DNA from 2 places in the Clostridium taeniosporum genome. Region 1 is predicted to be linked to the other one. Evidence: riboswitches for the same ligand, from Rfam matches in the RefSeq annotation. Region 1 holds a riboswitch; the other holds the start of a gene.
What was found. A riboswitch is a leader RNA that binds a small molecule or an ion and turns the genes downstream of it on or off. The one in region 1 is predicted to bind FMN.
Positions count from the first base shown of each region.

Region 2: linked by a shared signal. The riboswitch ahead of ribD (bifunctional diaminohydroxyphosphoribosylaminopyrimidine deaminase/5-amino-6-(5-phosphoribosylamino)uracil reductase RibD) and the one ahead of BGI42_RS02430 (ECF transporter S component) in region 1 are both predicted to bind FMN.

Region 1 covers NZ_CP017253.2:486,676-491,331, forward strand. The annotation lists gene BGI42_RS02415 (DMT family transporter) at 1-392, shown strand, start outside; gene BGI42_RS02420 (early set domain-containing protein) at 543-1,226, shown strand; gene BGI42_RS02425 (hypothetical protein) at 1,254-2,327, shown strand; FMN riboswitch at 2,617-2,734, shown strand; gene BGI42_RS02430 (ECF transporter S component) at 2,999-3,589, shown strand; gene rimI (ribosomal protein S18-alanine N-acetyltransferase) at 3,628-4,083, opposite strand; gene tsaB (tRNA (adenosine(37)-N6)-threonylcarbamoyltransferase complex dimerization subunit type 1 TsaB) at 4,073-4,656, opposite strand, start outside.
Region 2 covers NZ_CP017253.2:1,250,329-1,254,984, forward strand. The annotation lists gene BGI42_RS05965 (amidase domain-containing protein) at 1-928, opposite strand, end outside; gene BGI42_RS05970 (DUF6398 domain-containing protein) at 1,208-2,413, shown strand; FMN riboswitch at 2,481-2,598, shown strand; gene ribD (bifunctional diaminohydroxyphosphoribosylaminopyrimidine deaminase/5-amino-6-(5-phosphoribosylamino)uracil reductase RibD) at 3,018-4,109, shown strand; gene BGI42_RS05980 (riboflavin synthase) at 4,123-4,656, shown strand, end outside.

The sequences.
Region 1 (4,656 bases):
ATAAAGATGCTTCAATAGTTACTGGATATCAATTGCTTATAGGTGGGATTATATTAGTCATATTAGGATTTATATTTGGAGGAACTTTAGAAGGATTTACTTTAAATTCAACACTACTTCTAATGTATATGGCTTTATTGTCATCAGCAGCTTTTGCTATTTGGACACAACTTTTAAAATTTAATAAAGTCGGGGTAATATCAGTATTTAATTTTTTAGTACCTATATTTGGAACGTTATTATCAGCTATATTTCTTAAGGAGAATATATTTGATATAAAAATTTTAATATCGCTAATATTAGTGTGTTCAGGTATATTTTTAGTTTATAACCAAAAGGAAATATTGTTAATTAATAAATCTAAAAGAATAAACAATAATAAATGTATTTAATAAATGTTAACATATTAATTTAAAGATAGAATAAGTTATACATTGCTAAAAATATTTCTTATATTTTTGGATTCCATAAATCATCATTTAATTACGAAAAATAGTAAATTTATAGAAAATAAATACGAAAATATTGGTAAGGAGGTATTTATGGAAATAATTTTTGAATACGAAGAAAAAGGAAATTTAGAAATTAATAGTGTAGCTGTGATAGGAAGCTTTAATAATTATGATCCTGCTCAAGGAAGTATGATTAAGGAAGGGAGTAAGTGGATTTTTAAATGTGATCTTTTAGAAGGAGAGCATTATTACAAATTCCTTATAAACAATGAATTAAAACTTAATGATCCGTCAGCAAATGTATATTTACCAGATGATAATGAAGAACTTTGGTCTGTAATTATAATAAATAATAACAATCAAAGATTATATAATAATAATCAATATACTGTTCATGTTGATTCATATAATGTAACTTGTAACATTAATGAAGAACAAAAAGCTGTAAATAAAAAGATTTTTAATGTGTTACTAGATAAAAAAATTGTTACAAGATTTGGATTTACAAATGTAAGTGGATTGCATAGTGTTACAACAGCATGGTTTACTCCTAAGGGAGAATTATATCAAGTAGTAGAAAATAATTTATTTGCTACTAAAGAAAATGAAAAAGATCCAATATTAATGTGGTTTTGGATGGATTTAAATAATTCTCATAGAAGTAATTGTGGACTTTGGACAGTTAAATTATTTATTGATGGTGAATTTGTGTTAGAAGATCAGGTTAGATTATTAGAAAACACTTCTTATACAGCTCAAGGTAAAATGAATTAAAATATACTGAAAGTGAAGTGATAAACTATGATAAAAGCTATAAATGTTAATACAAATATTAATAACAGTATAAATAATATAAATCAAAAAAATAATAAAATTAAAAGTAAGAAAACTATATCTAATAATGAAAACAATATAAATATAGATAAATATAAAGCATCAATATTAAAAAATGCTTCTACAGAAAATCAAGTATCTAAAACAAAGGATACTACAAAAAGTTCAATAGGGAACTTTTTTGAAGGCTTAGCTTCTACTGCAAGTGCAGTAAAAAATGCTGTGACTTCAGTAGGCAATAATGTTAGTAAGACAATCGTATCTGTAAGTGAAAGCGTAAAAAATACTGTAACTTCAGTTTCAAAAAGTGTCGTAGATGCTTCAAATAAAATAAGTAAAACTATAATGGATGTTTCTAAATCAGTAACTAATACTATAAATAAAACATCAGCACAAATAGCAAGTACAGTTAAACAAGTAACAACTACAGCATCCCAATTAAAAGAATCTGCATTAAATCTAAAAAATGCTGTTACTGATATGATTAGTATTGGAAGTAAGACAGCAGTTTCTGTTGGGGCTGACGTTTTAGAAGTAGGGGTTAAAGTTGGAAGTGCTATAACAGAAATAGGAATGGTTACAAACAATCCTAATAACGGAATAATAAAGAAGGCAGTAGCTACATTTACTATTGCTAAAGATGGAATATATTCAATAAAAGATCCTGTAGTTAGAATTAAAAATACTCTAGTTAAGGGATATGAAGATATGTCTAAGAGTTATAATGAAGCAGTAAAGAATTTTAATGATTTAAGAAATTCTATGGAAGTTACTAAAGAAATACCTAATGCAATAATTTCTACAGGAAAAGAAGTTATATCAAATGTAAAACTTATTGCAAATGATGTAAAAGAAGCAAGCGTTAATGTATTTAACACAGTAAAGACTACTACAACTGATGTTAAAAATACTGTATATAACGGTATTGAAGAAGTAACTAATACTGTTAAAGAAAATTATGAAAATTGTAGAAATGATGTTACAAAAGCTATGAATACCATTGAAAATAATAAAGGAATGTTTTCTCCACAGTTAGCATAATAATATTAAGCCAGTAAAATACTTTTATAGTATTTTACTGGCTTTTTCAATAGTGTAGAGGAATGTATAGAATTTTTTAAATATATATTTTTACAAAATCTTTAGTATTTTCAACTATAACTCTAAGTTTTTCAATTATTAATTCTCAACTAAAAAGTGTGGGGTAGCAACTTTGTTCTTTAAAAAGTTATGAAGAAATTTAATAAATAATATGTATATATGTAAAAAATTTATTGTAAAAATTATTTTAAGAATATATAATGAAGATATAGTAAAAATAATTTAATATTTATATCTTCAGGGCAGGGTGTAAATCCCTACTGGCGGTAAAGCCCGCGAGCTAAAATTATAGCAGATTCGGTGTAACTCCGAAGCCAACAGTATAGTCTGGATGAAAGAAGGTAACCTATTAGGAATTAGGAACGTTTTATTCTTAATAATTTGGTATATGCCCTGATGTATTTATGCATCAGTTTTTTTGTTTTTTAAAATAAATGTTTATATCTTAATTAGTTAATGTAATTGTAATTCATAAGAATATTTATTTAAAAAAATAAAATATTAAATCTAGGGACAACTTAGATTGTTTACAAATTTTAAAGGATAATATTAAAACGTTACCTTAAATCTAATAAGCTACACCAGGGAGATAATCTTTTGGGAGGCATAAAATGAACAAAAAGACAAACAAAACAATTAAAATTTCCTTATTATCAGCATTAGCATTGATACTTATGTATTTTGAATTTCCTGTTATACCTATATTTCCATGGCTTAAAATTGATTTAAGTGATATACCTGCATTATTAGGAACATTTGGATTTGGACCTTTAGCAGGTGTAACAATAGAATTAATTAAAAATATATTAATACTTTTGATCAAGGGAAGTCAAAGTGGATTTGTTGGAGAGCTTGCTAACTTTTTAGTTGGAGTATCTTTAATACTACCAGCAGGAATTGTTTATAAAAGAAACAAATCTAAAGAATCAGCTATTTTAGGCATGATTTTAGGTGGGATTTCTATTGAAATTGTAGGAATTATAGCAAATGTATATATACTTTTACCAGCGTATGGTATGCAAATGAGTAGTGCAGAATTATTAAAATATATTACTGTGGGTTTATTACCTTTCAATGGTATTAAAGCAATAATAGTATCTTTATTAACATATGTTTTATATAAAAAGATATCTGTATCTATATTTAAAGCAGAGCCTAATTTTGGAAGTCCGGAAAAAAATTCAAAGACTATAACTGAGTAATTAAAATATAAAAAATAATTCTTAAGCTAAAATTTAGCTTAAGAATTATTTTTTTCATCTATACGCCACATAATCACAGCATCTTCTTTATTATCTTGATAATAATTTTTTCTTACTCCTTGTTCTACAAAACCATATTTTTTGTATAATTTTTGAGCAGGAATATTACTAGCTCTTACTTCTAAAGTGTAGGCATTGCAATTAACATCTTTAGTTAATTTGATTAATGCATCTAATAAAGTTGAGCCAACATTTTTTTGTCTAAAATCAGGATGTACTGCTATATTAGTTATATGAGCTTCATCCATTACTATCCAAGTACCAACAAATCCAATAACTTTATTATCTAATTTAGCAACAATATAATTTGCAAGGGGATTTGCCAACTCTTGAATATATGATTCTTTACTCCAAGAGATAGGAAAACTTAATAAACTAATTTCTAAAACTTCATTAATATCAGCTTCAGTCATTAAACTAGTTTTAATTTTCACTTTTTAACTTCATCCTTTTTTCATATTCTCTCTCAGCTTGAGGTTTTTTCAAATAAAATGGAGCAGAGTTAGAATCATCACATTCACTATTTTTTAGTTTTAACATTCCTAATTCTCCTAAAGAAGAAGCTCTAATTAAGTTAAGGTGATTTGGAGGGAAGAAGCAATTATTGCAGTTTTCTAATATGTATTCTTTAGTGTTATTAAGTCCATCTCCAATGAACATAACATTTTCTCCTTTTTCATTAAGAATATCAACTAGTTCAGTTATATCAAGAGCAGAGTAATCCATTATTTGTTCTAATTTTCCATTACAAGATTTATATAAAGCAGTATAAACATTATTTCTTAATGCATCCATAACTGGACATATTATTCCATTAAAAGGAGCAATGCTATAAGCAAGTGCATCAAGACTAGAAACACTTACATATGGTTTATTTGATCCAAAACTTAAACCTTTGATTGTAGCCATTCCAATTCTTAAGCCTGTAAAAGAACCAGGTCCTTTTGAAACAACAAATCCATCAACTGAATCTATATCTAAATTACAACCATCTAATAAATTTTCAA
Region 2 (4,656 bases), 760 kb from region 1:
AAGGATAGTTTAATTTGTTATAACTATGACAACAATAAAGATAGTCTCCATCAGGAAGAATATGAGTTATTATTCCAGAATGAAAAAATCTTCCTAATTTAGGTGTATAAAATTGTATTATATCACCTTTTTTTAATGGAATATTTTCCTTTAGTTCCATACCTAATTCATTTTTTATTATATATAAGTACAATTCTTCAACTCTCACCCAAGCATTGCTATAAGGTTTCCATGTATTTGAGTTTTTCAATCCACCACTATATAGGGCTTGAGATACAAAATTAGTACAATCACCACCTATTCCTTCAAAAGATTTGTATTCAGGATTAGCCTTTAAAGCAAATTTTTCTGCATATTCACAAGCTTTTAAAGGGTTATAAGAAGAGCTTGTAGGTATTGAATAGGGTGTTCTATAGCAGTTATTAATCTTTAAGTATTTATCATATAGACGATCTAATACCTTTATTTTAGAACTCCAAACACTTATTTTATTTGAAGAAATAATATTTGTTATTTGCAGAATATCTTTTTTTAATATTTCTTCATATAGATTTGGATTTTCTTCTTTGTTAACCAAAAAGATTATTTTAAATCTGTGATGAGTTTTTGTTAATATAAGCAAATATTCATCTAATGAATAGGATATTATTCCTTTAGGGGAGTTACTTAATGAAAATGATTTTAAATATTTGAACTTTATTTTAATTAAATTGCAGTTTTTTTCTAATATTTTATATTTATATTTAGTTTTTATATTACTAGGGTTTATATTTAGTTTTTTTATCCATAAAGAATTAAAGCATTTTTTTAAATATAAATCTTCTAAAATATTTTCATTTAAGTTATGTTTTCCTTTTAAAAATAAATTAAATTTATCATAGGGAGTAGATAAAATTTTATAAAAATAATGTAAATCTCTTAATAACAATATATCACCACCAAAAAATAGGTTTATAATAATATATAAAAACATGCTTATAAATATACATGAAAAAATTGAAATATATTGCTATAAATTATTAAAATGTATATTTTTATATAATTAAACGTTTCTATTATGTATAACACTTGCTGAGAATATAATTAAAATATATAATATAAAGGTATCGAAAAATAAAGAATAATATTTTATATTGTAAAATATTTTAATTATATTAGTTATTAATGAAAACTTGTGAGAGATTTGAAAAAAGGAGTTATAAAAATAATGCAAAATTTACCTAACTCAATAGTTGAAAAATATGATGAAATTCTTGAAAAGATAAAAGTCTTTTCAAATAAATATCTTAACGAACAGTACGAGAAAATTTGTATAAAAACGCTACATAATTTAGGAATGAATCATGAAGAGTTACTAAAAAAAGGTAAAAGCTCTTCGTGGGCTGCAGGAGTTGTTCATGCAATTGGAACAGTAAATAATTTGTTTGATGCTAAGGAAGAACCATATATAAAAGCTCTTGATTTATATAAGGCGTTTGGAGTAAGCAATAGTACTGGTTCTACAAAATCAAAAGAAATAAGAAATTTATTAAATATATCAAAAGATAATAGAGAATGGATACTAAAATCTAAAGATAATACATCTAACTTAAACGAAGAAAAGGAAGAATGTAAAAAAGAAAATAATATTTCTTTAGAAGAAAATAATAGAATTACTGATGAATTTATAAAAGCTCAAAAAATAATGAGAAAAGCATGGATGGAAAAGAATTTTAATAAAAAAGTAAAATTTGCTAAAGAAGCTTTAGGAATTTGTGAATATTGTTCAGATGCATATATAATTTTATCTAAAGATATAAGTTTAACAAATGATGAAAAGAAATCATTATTAGAAAAAGCTGTTGATTCAGGAAAGTATATACTAGGAGTTGATGATCTAAAAACTGCATCTAAAGAATGCTTTAATAGAAGTGAGGCTCAACCATTTTTTGGTGCTAAATATACTTTAGCCATTCAATTGTGGAAAATGAATGAAAGAGATGCTGCTATAGATAATGCTTTTGAAATATTAGAACTAAATGAAAAAGATAATTTAATGATAAGAGGACTACTATCTAGTTGGCTATTAATGGAAAAAAGATATAATGATGCAGAAAAGTTATTTAAAAAATATGATAATGATTATTTAGCAGCTGTGTCTTATAATAAAGTTTTATTACTTTATAAAACAGGAAAAATAAAAGAAGCAGAAGATGCTATAAGAAAAGCATATAAGAAAAATCCATTTGTAATTCCATATATATTAAAGCAAAAGAAGATTGCTAAAGTGTTACCTAGAATTTCAAGATTTGGTAGTGATGCAGAAGCTATGCATTATGTAAAATATAGTTTAGAAGTATGGAATGAATCAAAGGAGATTATTAAATGGGTAAAGGAAATGAATATAAATTTTAAAATTCAATCATTACATTAGTAAGAAAGTTGAATATTATCCTTTACATAATTTAAAAGGTATGTTAATATGAGAATATCAATTGAATATTAATCTTCAGGGCAGGGTGAAATTCCCTACCGGCGGTAAAGCCCGCGAGCTATGCAAATGGCAGATTCGGTTAGATTCCGAAGCCGACAGTAAAGTCTGGATGAAAGAAGATGTTAAATATTAATCTAATAGTTATTATATTTTAATTCATGTTATTTAGCGTTATTTATACCCTGAACTTATGTTTTAGTTCAGGGTTTTTAAATTATTAAGGTAAAATTTGATTTAATATTATATTTTACCTTAATATTAAAGACCATAAATCTTTATGTTAATGAATTAAAATGCTAATAAATTATAAATAAGATAAATTTCAATCCCTGAAGTTATAATACTTCAGGGATTTTTTATTCTTTAGGAAATTATATTACTAAAATTTTCTGGATAACTTATAGAACATTGTATTTTAAAGGTTTTATGAGGACACCCTAAAGAATGAAGAATCATATGTCTTGTACTATGTTTGGAAATGGTACATGGCTAAAAAAATCGATATTACAAAGTCGCTTAGCGATTTTTTAAGAAGGTGAATTTGTTGAAGGAAGAATACATGGATTTAGCACTAGAATTAGCTAAAAAAGGAATAGGAAAAGTTAATCCCAATCCTTTAGTTGGTGCAGTAATAGTAAAAGATAATGAGATAATTGGAACAGGTTACCATGAGCAATATGGAGGAAAACATGCAGAAGTGAATGCTATTAAGAATGCGACTAAAGCAGTAGAAGGAAGTACAATATATGTTACTTTAGAACCTTGTTCACATTATGGTAAGACACCTCCATGTGTAAATTTAATAATAGAGAAAAAAATAAAAAAAGTAGTAATAGGAATGTTAGATCCTAATCCATTAGTATCTGGAAAGAGTATAAAAAAATTAAAAGAAAACAATATTGAAGTTGTAGTTGGTGTGAAAGAAAAAGAATGTAAGAAATTAAATGAAGTGTTTATTAAATATATAACATCTAATTTACCATTTGTAGTTTTAAAAAGTGCTATATCATTAGATGGAAAAATAGCTACAACAAGTGGTGAATCTAAATGGATTACATCTAAAGAAGCTAGAAGAGATGGTCATTTATTAAGAAATAAATTATCGGCTATTATGGTAGGTATTAACACAATAATAAAGGATAATCCAGAACTTACATGTAGGATAGAAAATGGAAGAAACCCAATAAGAATTATTGTAGACAGTACATTAAAAATATCATTAGATTCTAAAGTAATAAAAAATAATGATAATCTAACCATTATAGCTACAACTAGGTATGCAAATAAATCAAAGAAAGAAAAATTATTAAATGCAAATATTAGAGTAATAGAGGTAAATGATAAAGATAAAAAAGTTGATTTAAAAGAACTTATGAGATTTTTAGGAAATTTAAAGATAGATTCAGTATTAATTGAAGGCGGAGGAACATTAAATTTTTCAGCATTAGAAGAAGATATAGTAGATAAAGTTAGATTTTATATAGCACCTAGAATATTAGGTGGAGAAACAAGCAAAAGTAGTATAGGTGGTAAAGGATTTTATAGATTAAGTGATACTGTAAAACTTAAAGATTTAACATATGAAAAATTATCAGAGGAGATAGTTATAGATGGTTATGTAAATAAATTGAAGTGAAGGTTGGGATTAAATGTTTACTGGAATAATTGAAGAAGTAGGAGTTATAGAAACGCTTACATTAGGTAATGGTTTTGGAATAATAGAAATAAAAGCAAATAAAGTGTTAGAAAATACTAAAATAGGAGATAGTATAGCATCCAATGGTGTATGTTTAACAGTTTTAGAAATGACTAAATCTTCATTTAGGGCTAATGTTATGGGGGAGACTTTAAAGAAAAGTTCATTAGGAAGTTTAAAGACAGGTAATAAAATTAATCTTGAACGGGCTATGAAATTAGAAGATAGACTTGGAGGTCATATAGTAAGTGGGCATATAGATGGTATAGGAAGAATAATAGACATACAAAAAGATTCTGATGGAACATGGTTTACTATAACTGCACCTGATGAAATTTTAAAGTATATTATATATAAAGGCTCAATATCTATTGATGGCATAAGTTTAACTATTGCTTATGTGGATGATGAAAAATTTAAAGTATCGGTTATACCACATACTTTAGAAAATACAATTTTGTGTGAGAAAAAAGTTGGATCAATTATT